2 regions of the Bradyrhizobium sp. MV1.5 genome follow, and region 1 is predicted to be linked to the other one. Evidence: riboswitches for the same ligand, from Rfam matches in the RefSeq annotation. Region 1 holds a riboswitch; the other holds the start of a gene.

What was found. Region 1 has a riboswitch for S-adenosylmethionine ahead of AC0L2J_RS22975 (O-succinylhomoserine sulfhydrylase). Riboswitches for the same ligand answer to the same signal wherever they lie in the genome.
Region 2: it holds a riboswitch for S-adenosylmethionine, as region 1 does, so the genes downstream of both, metX (homoserine O-acetyltransferase MetX) here and AC0L2J_RS22975 (O-succinylhomoserine sulfhydrylase) in region 1, are expected to answer to the same signal.

The regions. Positions count from the first base shown of each region.
Region 1 covers NZ_JBVVPL010000026.1:41,349-48,529, reverse strand. The annotation lists gene apaG (Co2+/Mg2+ efflux protein ApaG) at 202-594, opposite strand; gene AC0L2J_RS22990 (OpgC domain-containing protein) at 800-2,065, shown strand; gene AC0L2J_RS22985 (SGNH/GDSL hydrolase family protein) at 2,065-2,844, shown strand; gene AC0L2J_RS22980 (SGNH/GDSL hydrolase family protein) at 2,857-3,849, shown strand; gene AC0L2J_RS22975 (O-succinylhomoserine sulfhydrylase) at 3,998-5,194, opposite strand; SAM riboswitch at 5,265-5,344, opposite strand; gene AC0L2J_RS22970 (2'-deoxycytidine 5'-triphosphate deaminase) at 5,425-6,561, shown strand; gene AC0L2J_RS22965 (PAS domain-containing protein) at 6,667-7,077, shown strand.
Region 2 covers NZ_JBVVPL010000003.1:150,328-157,508, reverse strand. The annotation lists gene AC0L2J_RS04410 (TIGR02594 family protein) at 1-278, opposite strand, end outside; gene AC0L2J_RS04405 (alpha/beta fold hydrolase) at 479-1,342, shown strand; gene metW (methionine biosynthesis protein MetW) at 1,465-2,127, opposite strand; gene metX (homoserine O-acetyltransferase MetX) at 2,141-3,343, opposite strand; SAM riboswitch at 3,434-3,513, opposite strand; gene AC0L2J_RS04390 (chorismate mutase) at 3,718-4,566, shown strand; gene hisC (histidinol-phosphate transaminase) at 4,601-5,695, shown strand; gene AC0L2J_RS04380 (prephenate/arogenate dehydrogenase family protein) at 5,692-6,630, shown strand; gene AC0L2J_RS04375 (DUF2125 domain-containing protein) at 6,730-7,181, opposite strand, start outside.

The DNA of each region.
Region 1 (7,181 bases):
CCGCTCTCGTGCCCCGGACGCGGCGCAGCGTCCCTTCGACGGTGCGCTGCAGAGCCGGGGCCCATCTATCCGCATTGGGCCGTGTCGCCCCTGGGTCCCGGCTCCGCGCAGCAACGCTTGCGCGTTGCAGCTTGTCCGGGACACGAGAGTCGGGACGCTATCGGGGAAGCCCTGCCCCAAAAGGTCGCGTCGCCGCCACCCTCAATTCAACACCCGCTTGTTGTCCGGGCTGTCCAGCGAGAACGTCGGCACGTCGATCTCGAAGCGTTCGCCGGTTGCGCTGACCATCTGGTAGCGGCCGGTCATGAAGCCCGAGGCGGTCGTGAGCGGCACGCCGGAGGTGTATTCGAAGCGTTCGCCGGGGGCGAGCGTCGGCTGCTCGCCGACGACGCCCTCGCCCTTCACCTCCTGCTGCCGGCCGGTGGCATCGGTGATGATCCAGTGCCGCGTCTTGAGCTGCACGGTCTCGTCGCCGGAATTGGTGATGACGACGGTGTAGGCCCAGAAATAACGGGAGCGGTCGGCCGACGACTGCTCCGGAACAAAGTTCGGCTCGACGGTCACTTCGATCTGGCGGGTCACGGCGCGGTACATGATTGCCATCATACCGAAAACCGCTCTGGAACCAAACGCTGGAGGCGGTCCTGGCGACATCGTCCCGCCCGAATTCGCAGGGAAGTACACGTCCAAGGGTACGTCAAAGTGTACTTGCATGTGATCCGGTCGCTTTGCGAGATGACGGCCGGACCGGTACACTCCTTGCCACGTCGCGATTTGCGGAAGGGTTTTTAGGCCCCCGATGACCATTGCCGACCAAGTGACGGGATCGACGATCGCCGGAACCGCTAAACCTGTGGAGGTCAAGTCCGCGGGGGCGAAGCGGCGCGCGGCCGCGCCGGCGATTTCGCTGCCCGCCATCGGCGAGCGCGAGCTCCGGCTGGACCTGTTCCGCGGCCTGGCGCTGTGGCTGATCTTCATCGACCATTTGCCGCCGAGCCTTCTGACCTGGTTCACGATCCGCAATTACGGCTTCAGCGACGCCACCGAGATCTTCATCTTCATCTCCGGCTATACCGCCGCCTTCGTCTACGGTCGGGCGATGCTGGAGTCCGGCATCGTCGTCGCCACCGCGCGCATCCTGCGGCGCGTCTGGCAGATCTACGTCGCCCACGTCTTCCTGTTCACGATCTTCCTTGCCGAAATCTCCTACGTCGCGACCAGGTTCGAGAACCCGCTCTACACCGAAGAGATGGGCATCATGGATTTCCTCAAGCAGCCCGACGTCACGATCGTGCAGGCGCTGCTGCTGCGCTTCCGTCCCGTCAACATGGACGTGCTGCCGCTCTACATCGTGCTGATGCTGGCGCTGCCCTTGATCCTGTGGCTGATGAAATGGCGCCCCGACGTGACGCTCGGCCTCTCGGTCGCGCTCTACGCGGTGACCTGGGAATACGATCTCTACCTGTCGGCCTATCCGAACGGCTTCTGGGCCTTCAATCCCTTCGCCTGGCAATTGCTGTTCGTGTTCGGGGCATGGTGCGCGCTCGGAGGTGCGCGACGGATGTCGCGCATCCTGGCTTCGCGGGTGACGATGTGGATCGCGATCGCCTATCTGGTCGCGGCATTCTACGTGACGCTGACCTGGTATGTGCCGCAGCTCTCCCACTTCATGCCGAAGCGGCTCGAGCAGTGGATGTATCCGATCGACAAGGCCGACCTGGACGTGCTGCGCTTCACGCATTTCCTGGCGCTGGCCGCGCTCACCGTGCGCGTCCTGCCGCGGGACTGGCCCGGCCTGAAATCGCCCTGGCTGCGGCCGCTGATCCTGTGCGGATCGCATTCCCTGGAGATATTCTGTCTCGGCGTCTTCCTCGCCTTTGCCGGACATTTCATCCTGGCCGAAGTCTCGGGCGGCCCGGTCATGCATGCGCTAATTAGCCTCTCCGGAATCCTGATCATGTGGGCCATGGCCTGGCTGATTTCGTGGTACAAGCGGGTGGCTGACAAGAGCGGTTCGAAAACCAAAAGCGCCGTCGGCAGCGCCGATATGGCGGGAGGGGGCTGATGAAGGCGAAGGTTTTCCTGAGCCTGATCCTGCTGTGCGGTGGTCTCGCCGCGCCTCCGGCGCGCGCGGATGATGCTGCGCCGGCTGCTTCAGCCGTGCCCGCAGCCTGTGAAGTGCCCTCCTATCTGCTCACCAGCGAAAGCCAGCTTCCCAAGGTCGCCGATGCCATCAAGGCCGGCAAGCCGCTCGAAATCCTGGTCATCGGCAGTCGCTCGACCACGATCCCGGCTTCCGAGGACGCCTCTTATCCGGCGCGGATGCAGACCATCCTGAAGGACAAGCTGCCGCCGTCCGAGACGGTGCACGTCTCCGTAGAAATACAGAGCAAGAAGACGGCCGAGGAGGCGGCCGCCAGCTTCGTTAAGCTGATGGAAGCAAAAACGCCTACTTTGGTCATCTGGCAGACCGGGACCGTCGATGCTATCCGAGCCATCGATCCCGATGATTTTCGTGGCGCGGTGACCGAAGGGGTTGTTGCGTTGCAAAAGGCAGGGGCTGACGTCGTCTTGATGAACTTGCAGTACAGTCCGCGTACCGAAACCATGATCTCGGTGCCGCCATACCTCGACAATATGCGGGTGGTGGCGCAGGAGCACGATATTCCGCTGTTCGATCGGTTCGCGATCATGCGGCAGTGGAATGATCAGGGGCAGTTCGACCTGTTCAGCCCGTCGCGCGGGCCTGAGCTGGCGAAACAGGTCCATGATTGCCTCGGCCGGGCGTTGGCACAGTTCGTGATCGACGCTGCGCATCTGGAGCCGGCCCAGCAGCAAAATTGAGGTCTAGCGTTAATGAGTTCTCTCCGCCCTTTTTGCCTGACGGCATGGCTGGCTGTGCCCGCAGCAGCGCTGCTGCTGGTGCTGAGTCCGGCCTCGCAGTCGCACGCGCAGACGCAGGCCGCACAGGCAACGCCGGCCCCGGAGCAGTCGGCTGATCCGGCTCCCGCTTCACCGTCCCAGACCACAGTCGCAGCGACGTCCCCCGACCAGCGCGGCATCACGGCGCGCGCCATCGACAAGGTGAAGCAGGTCGCGAAATCCGCCGGCGACGTCTTCAGCCGCGTGCCCTGCCTGTCGCCGAAGGGCGGCGCGAAGGCGATGGGCTCGCTGCCGCACGTCGCGGGCAAGCTCGTCGCCGGCCAGCCCGTCGTCATCGTCGCGTTCGGCTCGTCCTCGACCGCGGGATTCGGCGCGAGCTCGCCGGAGTTCAACTATCCCAATCGCCTTGCCGCGCAGCTGCGCCGGCACTATCCGACCGCCGACATCACCGTCGTCAATGCCGGCGTCGGCGGCGAGGACGCGCCCGAGATGATGAAGCGTCTCCAGAAAGAGGTGATCGACGTGCATCCGGATCTGGTGATCTGGCAGGTCGGCACCAATGCGGTGCTGCGCAATCTCGATCCCGGCGATACCGCCAAACTGGTCGAGGACGGCATCAGCCGCATCCAGGCCGCCGGCGATGCCGACGTCGTGCTGGTCGATCCGCAATATTCGCCCGCCGTCAACCAGCGCGCGGACAGCGCCGGCAAGATGGTGAAGCTGCTCGGCAAGGTCGCCGAGCTCCGTCACGTCGGCATCTTTCCGCGCTTCGAGGTGATGCGCGACTGGCACGAAAAGCAATCGCTTCCGGTCGAGAGTTTCGTGATCGCCGACGGCCTGCACATGAACGATTGGGGCTACGCCTGCTTCGCCCAGCTCCTCGGCGACGACATCATCCGCTCCGTCGGCCAGATCAAGCTCGGCGTCAACGTGCCCGCGGACGTGCGGACCTACCGGCCGATGTGACTTGTCGTCCCGGCGAAGGCCGGGACCCATACCGCGTGATCCATCAATGGTGCGCGGTGTTCGTACCGCTCCCCCCCCTTAACTCTGGGTCTTCGCCAAACTGCTTCCTGTGGTTATGGGTCCCGGCCTTCGCCGGGACGACAATAATTCACGCCTTCTCCAGCGCCGCGGTCAGATCCTCGATCAGATCGTCCGCGTGCTCGAGCCCCGCCGAGAAGCGGATAAAGCCTTCGCTGATGCCGAGCGCGGCGCGGTCTTCCGGCTTGAGGCGCTGATGCGTCGTCGTTGCCGGATGCGTGACGAGGCTCTTGGCGTCGCCGAGATTGTTCGAGATCTTGGCAAGCTTGAGCTCGTTGAGCACGCGGAACGCCGCCTGCTTGCCGCCCTTGACCTCGAGGCCGACCAGCGTCGAGCCACCGCGCATCTGTTTCTTCACCAATGCAGCTTGCGGATGATCGGCGCGGCCGGGAAACACCAGCCGTGAGATCTTCGGATGGCTCGCCAGCACGTCCGCGATGCGCGCCGCCGTCTCGGTCTGCGCGCGCACGCGCACGGCGAGCGTCTCCAGGCCCTTGAGCAGGACCCAGGCGTTGAACGGCGAGATCGACGGGCCGGTCTGGCGCATGAAATTGTGGATGTGCTCGGCGATGAACGCTTCCGAGGACAGGATGATGCCGCCGAGACAGCGGCCCTGGCCGTCGATGTGCTTGGTCGCGGAATAGACCACGACGTCGGCGCCGAGCGCGAGCGGGCTCTGCCAGATCGGAGTGGCGAACACGTTGTCGACGACGAGCCGCGCGCCGCCGCTGTGCGCGATCTCGGCAATGCCGGGAATGTCGAGCACGTCGAGCGTCGGATTGGTCGGGCTCTCCAGGAAAAACGTCTTGGTGTTCGGCTTCATGGCGCGCTGCCATTGGTCGAGATCGAGGCCGTCGACCAGCGTGGTCTCGATGCCGTAGCGCGGCAGCAAATCCTGCACGACGTAGAGACACGAGCCGAACAGCGCGCGCGAAGCCACGACGTGATCGCCGGCCTTGAGCGGCGCCAGGATCGCGGTCGTCACCGCGGCCATGCCGGTCGCCGCCGAACGGGCCGCTTCGGCGCCTTCGAGCTCGATCATGCGCCGCTCGAACATCGAGATGGTCGGATTGGAGTAGCGTGAATAGATGAAGCCGGGGTCCTCGCCCTTGAACCGCGCCTCGCACTCCTCGGCGCTGTTGTAGACGTAGCCCTGGGTCAGGAACAGCGACTCCGAGGTCTCGCCATATTGCGAGCGCAAAGTGCCGGAATGGACCAGGCGGGTTTCGGGACGGTAGTGGGCGGTTGGCGCCGGGGACTTCGACATAGGACCTCCTGAAGTGACCACCGAAAATGGTCACAAAAAAACCGGCCTGGAACATCTCCACGGGCCGGGATCACAGAGGTCCCCGGCCTGTTTAGCGACTTATTTAACGTGGCTGCAAGCCGGCCGGCTCAAATCACCACGGGATAAGTCATGCTCATATTCCGCAATGCCCTTTCCGTCAAGACGTCCATCGGATAGCCGTAAAACGCTCATATTTCCCGCATGTCGGGATGTGTTTGATCCCTGCTGAGGACCCCCGGTTGACGTTCACGGTTGCCGCCGACGCCAATGGTATCCTGCCCGACCGCATGATCGCGGCGATGGCGGAGGGCGGTCTCATCCTGCCCGCTTACGACTTCGTCGAAAGCCAGATCCAGCCGGCGAGCCTCGATTTGCGTCTCGGCGACATCGCCTATCGCGTGCGCGCCAGCTTCCTGCCCGGTCCCGGCGCCACCGTGGCCGAGCGCATCGACGAGTTGAAGCTGCACGAGTTCAGCCTCGCCGACGGCGCGGTGCTGGAGACCAACTGCGTCTACATCGTGCCGTTGCTCGAAAGCCTCGCGCTGCCGCCGGAGATCGTCGCGGCCGCCAACCCGAAGAGCTCGACCGGCCGGCTTGACGTCTTCACCCGCGTGATCGCCGACGGCACCCGCCGCTTCGACATGATCGGTGCCGGCTATCACGGCCCGCTCTATGCCGAGATCAGCCCGAAGACGTTCCCGGTGCTGGTCAGCGAGGGCTCGCGCTTGAGCCAGGTGCGCTTCCGCACCGGCGATGCCATCCTCAACATCGACGACCTCGAGGCGCTGCATGCGACCGAGCGTCTCGTCGATATCGACGATGCCGATCTCACCGGCGGCGTCGCCGTCTCTGTTGATCTTTCCGGCGAGAAGAGCGGGGGCTTCGTCGGCTACCGCGCCAAGCGCCACACCGGCGTCATCGACGTCGATCGCCGCGCAGGCTATTCCGTCGAGGAGTTCTGGGAGCCGATCTCGGCCCGCCCCGACGGCAGCCTGATCCTCGATCCAGGCGAGTTCTATATCCTCGCGTCGAAAGAGGCGGTGCAGGTGCCGCCCGATTACGCCGCGGAGATGGTGCCGTTCGATCCGCTGGTCGGCGAGTTCCGCGTGCATTATGCCGGATTCTTCGATCCCGGCTTCGGCTATGCCGGCGCCGGCGGGCTGGGCTCGCGCGCCGTGCTCGAAGTGCGCTCGCGCGAGGTGCCGTTCATCCTCGAGCACGGCCAGATCGTCGGCCGCCTCGTCTATGAAAAGATGCTGGCGCGCCCCGACGCCATGTACGGTCAGCGCATCGGCTCGAACTATCAGGCGCAGGGGCTGAAGCTGAGCAAGCATTTCCGGGTGTAGCGATCACCCCTCGCCCGGATGGAGCGCAAGCGTCATCCGGGAAAGTCTCACTTGTGGCACGATCCCGGATTACGCTGCGCTCCATCCGGGCTACAAGGTGCTGACATGACCAATTCATCCGAACTCGACGCAAAAATCCTCGACGACGTCGCGGATGCGCTGATCTATTCGGATCGCTCCGGCACCATCATGCGCTGGAATCGCGCATCGTCCGCGCTGTTCGGCTTCTCCGCGGACGAAGCGCTGGGCCAGAATCTCGACCTGATCATTCCCGAACATCTGCGCGCCGCGCACTGGAAGGGCTTTGAGGCCGCGCTTGCCAGCGGCGCGATGAAGCTTGCCGGCAAACCGACACTGACCCGCGCGCTGCACAAGGGCGGACGCAAGCTCTACATCGAGATGACCTTTGCGCTGGTGCGGGACGCCGCTGGCGTGGTGCAGGGATCGGTGGCGATGGCACGCGACGTCACCGAGCGCATCGAGCGCGAGCGTGCCGCCAAAGCTGCGCAAAACTAAGCCTGCGCAAACTTCGTGATGCGGAATTGGCGCGCCGGCGTGCAGGGCGCCCCGCGTGCGGCTCGGCTTGTCCGTCGCCGGATGCAGTGACACACTCCATCAAA
Region 2 (7,181 bases), on a different contig from region 1:
ATGGCGATGCCGCCGCTATTGGCGTTCGGGTCATAGCTGGCGAAGGTGTTGCCGAAGCCGCTCGCCTGCAATTGCGCCGCACCGCGCTCGAAGCGCGAGCTGCGTGCATGATACCGGAAATGATGATGTCTGCTGGCGTGATGCGCGTAAGCGTGCCGCTCTGCGCTATGACGATGAGATCGTGCTGACGCCGGAGAGGTGAGCGCGGCGACCGCCGCGAAGAAAACAGCCAGCGCGACGACACAGCGCGACAGGCGAGACGCAAACAACTCGAACATTCTTCATCCTTCGTTGACACCCCCACTTCCCAATCGGCCCGTGCGGTGGCCGACATCCGCGGGCTGTATCAGTATCCCGATGTGGCAAGAACAAGACGCGGTCCCGAAGAATTTGGACGATGATTAACAAGTGTTAGGATCGTATGCGCTGACCGCAGGACGGCATTCCAATGCCGCAGCCACCTCAGGGAGAAAACCGGATGCCTCACGCCCTCACGAAAGACAATTGCCGCCTCTATTTCGAAGAAGCAGGCACGGGCACGCCGATACTTTTTCTGCACGAATTCGCGGCCGACTACACCAATTGGGAGCCGCAGATGCGCTACTTCTCGCGCGGCCATCGCTGCATCACCTATTCCGCGCGCGGCTACACGCCATCGGACGTCCCTGATGGCGAGGTCTACGGCTACACGCATTTCTACACCGATGCGCTCGCGGTGCTCGATCATCTCAAGATCGAACGCGCGCACTTCGTCGGCCTCTCGATGGGGGCCTATTCGTCGCTCCAGATCGGGCTCAACGCGCCCCAACGTGCGCTGTCGATGACGCTCGCCGGCGTCGGCTCAGGCTCGGAGATCGAGAACCTCGACGCCTGGCGCCAGCAGTGCCGCGCCAACGCGGAGCAATTCGAGATGCTCGGCTCGACCGAAGTCGCAAAAGTCACGCGCGAGGCGCCGAGCCGGATTCCCTTCCTGGTGAAGGACCCGCGCGGCCACGCCGATTTCTACGCCGCCCTGGCGCGGCACGACGCCCAGGGATCGGCGCGGACGATGCGCGGCTTCCAGGCCGGCCGTCCCTCGATCTTTACGATCACGGACGCGATCAGGGCCGCCACGACGCCGGCACTCATCATCTGCGGCGACGAGGACGATCCGTGCGTGGGCGCAAGCCTGTTCCTGAAGAAGCATCTGCCTGCGGCAGGGCTCGCCATGTTTCCGAAGTCCGGCCACGTGCTCAATCTCGAAGAGCCCGCCCTATTCAACGAAGCGGTGGAACGGTTCGTCACGCTGGTGGAAGCGGGAAGATGGCCGGTGCGCGATGCGCGGACGTTGGCGGCGCATTAGCGCGAAGACGTCATCATACGCGCCGTCGCGTAGCCCGGATGGAGCGCAAGCGTAATCCGGGGCCTTCGCCTCCGCGGATAGAATCCCGGATTGCGCTACGCTTCATCCGGGCTACGGGAATCCTACTTCCTGCCGCCTCGCGTCAGCAAGAACACGCCCTGCTCGCCGAACAGATTCCACACCCACCAGGGCATCCGCAGCCGCAGCGGACGGCCGTAGAGGTCGAGCGCCTCGGCACGTTCCATCTTGACGTCGATCGCGTCGCAAAGCTCGACGAAATCCTTGATGGTGCAGAAATGGATGTTGGCGGTGTCATACCAGCTTGCCGGCAGATTCTCCGTCCGCGGCATGTGGCCGCCGATCAGGAGCTGGAGCCGCATCTTCCAGAAGCCGAAATTCGGGAACGACACGATGGCGCGGCGGCCGATGCGCAGCAAATTCTCCAGCACCACTTTCGGCTGCCGCGTCGCCTGCAACGTCTGCGACAGGATCACGTAGTCGAAGGCGTCATCCGGATAGTTCACGAGGTCAGTGTCGGCATCGCCCTGCACCACTGCAAGGCCCTTGGCGACACAGCGGTTGACGCCCTCGCGCGACAGCTCGATGCCGCGGCCGTCGACGCCGCGGGTTTCCAGCAGCTGGAGCAGGTCGCCCTCGCCACAGCCGACGTCGAGCACCTTCGAGCCCGGCTTGACCATCTCGGCCACCAGCACATGGTCGGCGCGAAAATCACCGGGCTGCCCGGTCGCAACGCCGCCCAGCGGCAACGCTTCCTGTACAGACATGGCTAGCCGTCCTTTAAGCTTTCTTGGCAGTGAGCCCGCGCGCCTTGCCTGCCGATTGCAGGAAGGCACGGCCGATGTCGAAGAACTCGGGCACGTCGAGCAGGAACGCGTCGTGGCCGCGATCGGTTTCGATCTCGGCGAACGACACCCGCGCACTCGACGCATTCAGGGCGTGCACCAGCGCGCGCGATTCCGAGGTCGGGAACAACCAGTCGCTGGTGAAGGAGACCACGCAGAAGCGGGTCTGGATCCCCGCGAACGCCTTCGCCAGGACGCCGCCATGGTCGCCGGCGATGTCGAAATAGTCCATCGCGCGGGTCAGATAGAGATAGGAGTTGGCGTCGAAGCGCTCGACAAAGGACGAGCCCTGGTAGCGCAGATAAGACTCGACCTGGAAGTCGGCGTCGAACGAGAAAGTCGGCAGTTCGCGGTCCTGCATGCGCCGTCCGAATTTTCGATGCAGGGCGGCGTCCGAGAGATAGGTGATGTGCGCCGCCATCCGGGCGACAGCGAGCCCGCGATGCGGATGGAGGCCGTGGTCGGCATAGCCGCCATGGTGCCAATCGGGATCGGCCATCACCGCTTGGCGGCCAAGCTCGTGAAACGCGATGTTCTGCGCCGAGTGTCGTGTCGAGCAGGCAATCGCCAGCGCGGAGAACACGCGGCTCGGATAGGCCGCAGTCCATTGCAACACTTGCATGCCGCCCATCGAGCCGCCGACGACCGCGAACAGCGTGTCGATGCCGAGCCGGTCGATCAGCATCGCCTGCGCGCGCACCATGTCGGGGATGGTGATGACGGGGAAATCGAGACCCCAAACCTTGCCGGTCGCGGGATTGATCGAAGCCGGACCGGTCGAGCCCATGCAGCCGCCGATCACGTTGGAGCAGATGATAAAATACTCGCTGGGATCGAGCGGTCGGCCGGGGCCGACCAAGGTCTCCCACCAGCCGGGCTTGCCGGTGACAGGGTGCACATTGGCGACGTGCTGGTCGCCGGTCAGCGCATGGCAGATCAGGATCGCATTGGAGCGATCGGCATTCAGCTCGCCGTAAGTCTGGTAGGCGATCTGGAACGGGCTGAGATCGACCCCGCAATCGAGCCGCAGCGGCTGCTCCGAGCCGAACTGCGCGAGCTGCGAGCTCGGATGATCCACCTCGTGCGACCGCTCGTCGGCGGTGATCGCGGGACTCGGAATTGACTGGACGCCAACCATCTGACCATCGACCTCGTTTGCGATCGTAGAAGTGACCGCATTGACATCAGGCCATGAAAAACCCGGCCTGAACGATAGGTTCGGCCGGGATCGAAAGCGTCCCCGGCCTGTTTAGCGAGTTTTTTAACGTGGCTGCAAGCCGGCCGGCTCAAATGACCACGGAACGGGTAAAAACTACCGTCTCAGGCGGTTTTCGTCAAGTCGCGGCCCGGATCGCCCAAATTCGCCCGTCGCGCCGCGGGCGGAAAAGGCCCGATTTCCCATTGCAATTCTCTTTGCTTTCGCAGCCCCGACTGCCTAATCAGGACATCCATCGCAGCGGTGACGGCTCGACTGATCCGCATTGGAACGCCTCGCAACAGCACCTCACAGACATGTCCCAACGTCCGCCCGCGCCACCATCGCTCCAGGAATTGCGCAAGGAGATCGACGCGATCGACGAGGGCATGCATCGCCTGCTGATGCAGCGCGGCGACATCATCGACCGCCTGATCCAGGTGAAGCAGACCCAGGAGGTCGGCTCGGCGTTCCGTCCGGCGCGCGAGGCCGCCATGATGCGTGACCTCGTCCAGCGCCATCGCGGCATCCTGCCGCTCGACACCGTCGAGAGCATCTGGCGCGTCATCATCGCGACGTTCACTTACGTTCAGGCGCCGTTCTCCGTGCATGCCGACATTTCGGCAAGCGAGCCCGCGATGCGCGATTCCGTACGCTTCCATTTCGGATTCACCGTGCCTTACGTCGCGCATTTCAGCGCGCAAGCAGCGGTCGAGGCGGTGGCGAAATCCAAGGGCGACCTTGCGCTGGTCTCGGCGACCTCCAGCCGCACACCATGGTGGCTGGAGCTGGAAGCAGAAGGCGCACCGAAGATCATCGCACGGCTGCCTTTCGTCGAGCGCGCCGACCATCCGGCGGCGTTGCCCGTGTTCGCGGTCTCGCGCGTCGCCGACAGCGCCCTGGTGACGGAGGTCGAGACCTTCAGCGTGCGCGTGTCGGGGTGGAACGCCGAGGTCGCGCGCGCCCTGTCGCCGCTCGCCGAGATCGTGGCGGTGCCCGATACCGCCTTCGACGGCGCCGCGCTGCTGGTCTCGGTCACCGCGACGAGCAGCCTCGACAAAATCAAGACTGCCCTGATCGAAGCGGGTGCCTCGGTGCGCTCCACGGCCCTCGTCGGCAGCCACGCAACGCGCTATACGGTGCCCCCGACCGGGTCGAAATCGTAAGTCGCGAACCGCTTAAGCCATTCCGGAGTTAAAGATGTCCCGCCCCGTGCCGAACCCCGGCATTCTCGATATTGCTCCCTACACGCCCGGCAAGACCCCGGTGCCGGAGCCGGGCCGCAAGGTGTTCAAGCTCTCGGCCAACGAAACGCCGTTCGGGCCCTCGCCGAGGGCGATCGAGGCGTTCAAGCACGTGGCTGATCATCTGGAAGACTATCCGGAAGGAACCTCGCGCGTGCTGCGCGAAGCGATCGGGCGCACCTTCGGGCTCGATCCCAACCGCATCATCTGCGGCGCCGGCTCGGACGAGATCCTCAACCTGCTCGCTCACACCTATCTGAGCCATGGCGACGAGGCGATCTCGACCACGCACGGCTTCCTCGTCTACCCGATCGCGACCATGGCGGTCGGCGCCAGGAACGTCGTCGCGGCGGAGAAGAACCTCACCGCGGATGTTGACGCCATCCTGAAAGCCGTGACGCCGCGGACGAAACTGGTCTGGCTCGCCAACCCCAACAACCCGACCGGCACCTATCTGCCGTTCGACGAGGTCAAGCGCCTGCGCGCCGGCCTGCCGTCGCACGTGCTGCTGGTGCTGGACGCGGCCTATTGCGACTACGTTTCGCGCAACGACTATGAAATGGGGATCGAGCTGGTCGCGACCACCGAGAACACGGTGGTGACGCACACCTTCTCCAAGATCCACGGTCTCGCCGCGCTGCGCATCGGCTGGATGTTCGGCCCCGAGCATATCATCGACGCGGTCAACCGCATCCGCGGTCCCTTCAACGTGTCGACGCCGGCGATGTACGCTGCCGTTGCCGCGATCGAGGACACCGAGCACCAGGCCATGTCGAAGCAGTTCACCGAGACCTGGCGCAACTGGCTCGCCGAGGAGATCGGCAAGCTCGGGCTGAAGGTGACGCCGAGCGTCGCCAATTTCGTGCTGATCCACTTTCCGACCGAGGGCAAGACCTCGGACGCCGCCGACGCCTTCCTCACCAAGCGCGGGCTGGTGCTGCGCAGCTTGAAGAATTACGGCCTGCCGCATTCGCTGCGCATGACCATCGGCACCGAGGAGGCCAACCGCCTCGTCGTCGAGGGCCTGCGCGACTTCATGGCCGGACGATGAGCGCGACCCCGCATTTCCAGCGCGTCGCGCTGATCGGCTTCGGCCTGATCGGCGGCTCGATCGCGCGCGCTGCGAAGCTCCAGGGCCTGGCTGGCGAGATCGTCACCACCGCGCGCTCGGAGAAGACGCGCGCACGCGTGATCGAGCTCGGCATCGTCGATCAGGTCGTGGCGACCAATGCAGAAGCCGTGAAGGACGCCGATCTCGTCATCCTCTGCATTCCCGTCGGCGCTTGCGGGCCGGTGGCACAGGAGATCGCCGCGCATCTCAAGCGAGGCGCGATCATCTCCGACGTCGGCTCGGTCAAGGGCGCCATCGTCAGGGATATGGCGCCGCATCTGCCGAATGGCGTTCATTTCGTGCCGGCGCATCCGGTTGCTGGCACCGAGCACTCAGGTCCGGACTCCGGCTTCGCCGAGCTCTTCATTAACCGCTGGTGCATCCTCACCCCGCCGGAGGGCGTTGATGCGGCTGCCACCGATCGCCTGCGCGCGTTCTGGGCGGCGATGGGCGCCAAGGTCGAAATCATGACGCCGGATCATCATGATCTCGTGCTCGCGATCACCAGCCATCTGCCGCATCTGATCGCCTACACCATCGTCGGCACCGCCGACGAGCTGGCGCAGGTGACGGAGTCCGAGGTCATCAAGTTCTCCGCCGGCGGCTTTCGCGATTTCACCCGCATCGCCGCCTCCGATCCGACGATGTGGCGCGACGTCTTCCTCGCCAACAAGGAAGCCGTGCTGGAGATGCTCGGCACCTTCACCGAGGATCTGGCCAAGCTCACTCGCGCGATCCGCCGCGGCGACGGCGAGGCGCTGTTCGACCACTTCACCCGCACCCGCGCCATCCGCCGCGGCATCGTCGAAATCGGCCAGGATTCGGCCGCGCCCGACTTCGGCCGGCCGCATGCGCAGCTCGGCAACAAGCCGTAGCACTGAAGTAGCCCGGATGGAGCGCAAGCGTAATCCGGGACCTCCGTCGCTTGAGGCAAGATTCCCGGATTGCGCTTCGCTCCATCCGGGCTACAGCAATCAATACAGCGGCGGGATCTGGCCGACCTTGACCGGGCCGAGCAGCACAGCGCCGTCGACGAATTTCAGCGGGAAGCTGCGAGCCTTCTTGCCTTCCAGCGTGCTCTCGGTGCCGATCGAATTGATGCCGGCGGCAACGCCGGCATTGGCGTTCTGCTTGATGACTTTGCCGAGGCCGGGAACGGCGCGGTCGAGCGCACCGAACAGATTGTTGAGGTCCTGTGACTTCACGCCGGGCGCAACGCGATCGAGGGTCGCCTGCGGCACCCCCTCCTCCAGCATCTTCTCGATGCCGAGCGCGGGGATCACGCGCTCGAGGCCCGTCACTGTCATTTGCAATTCGCCGTCGAGACGGCCGTTGGCCGAGAGCCCGAGCGTGCCGGCCGCAACCGCGATCATCTCGCCCTGCTGGATCCGGGACTGCACGATCTCGATATGGCCGCCGGCGGCCT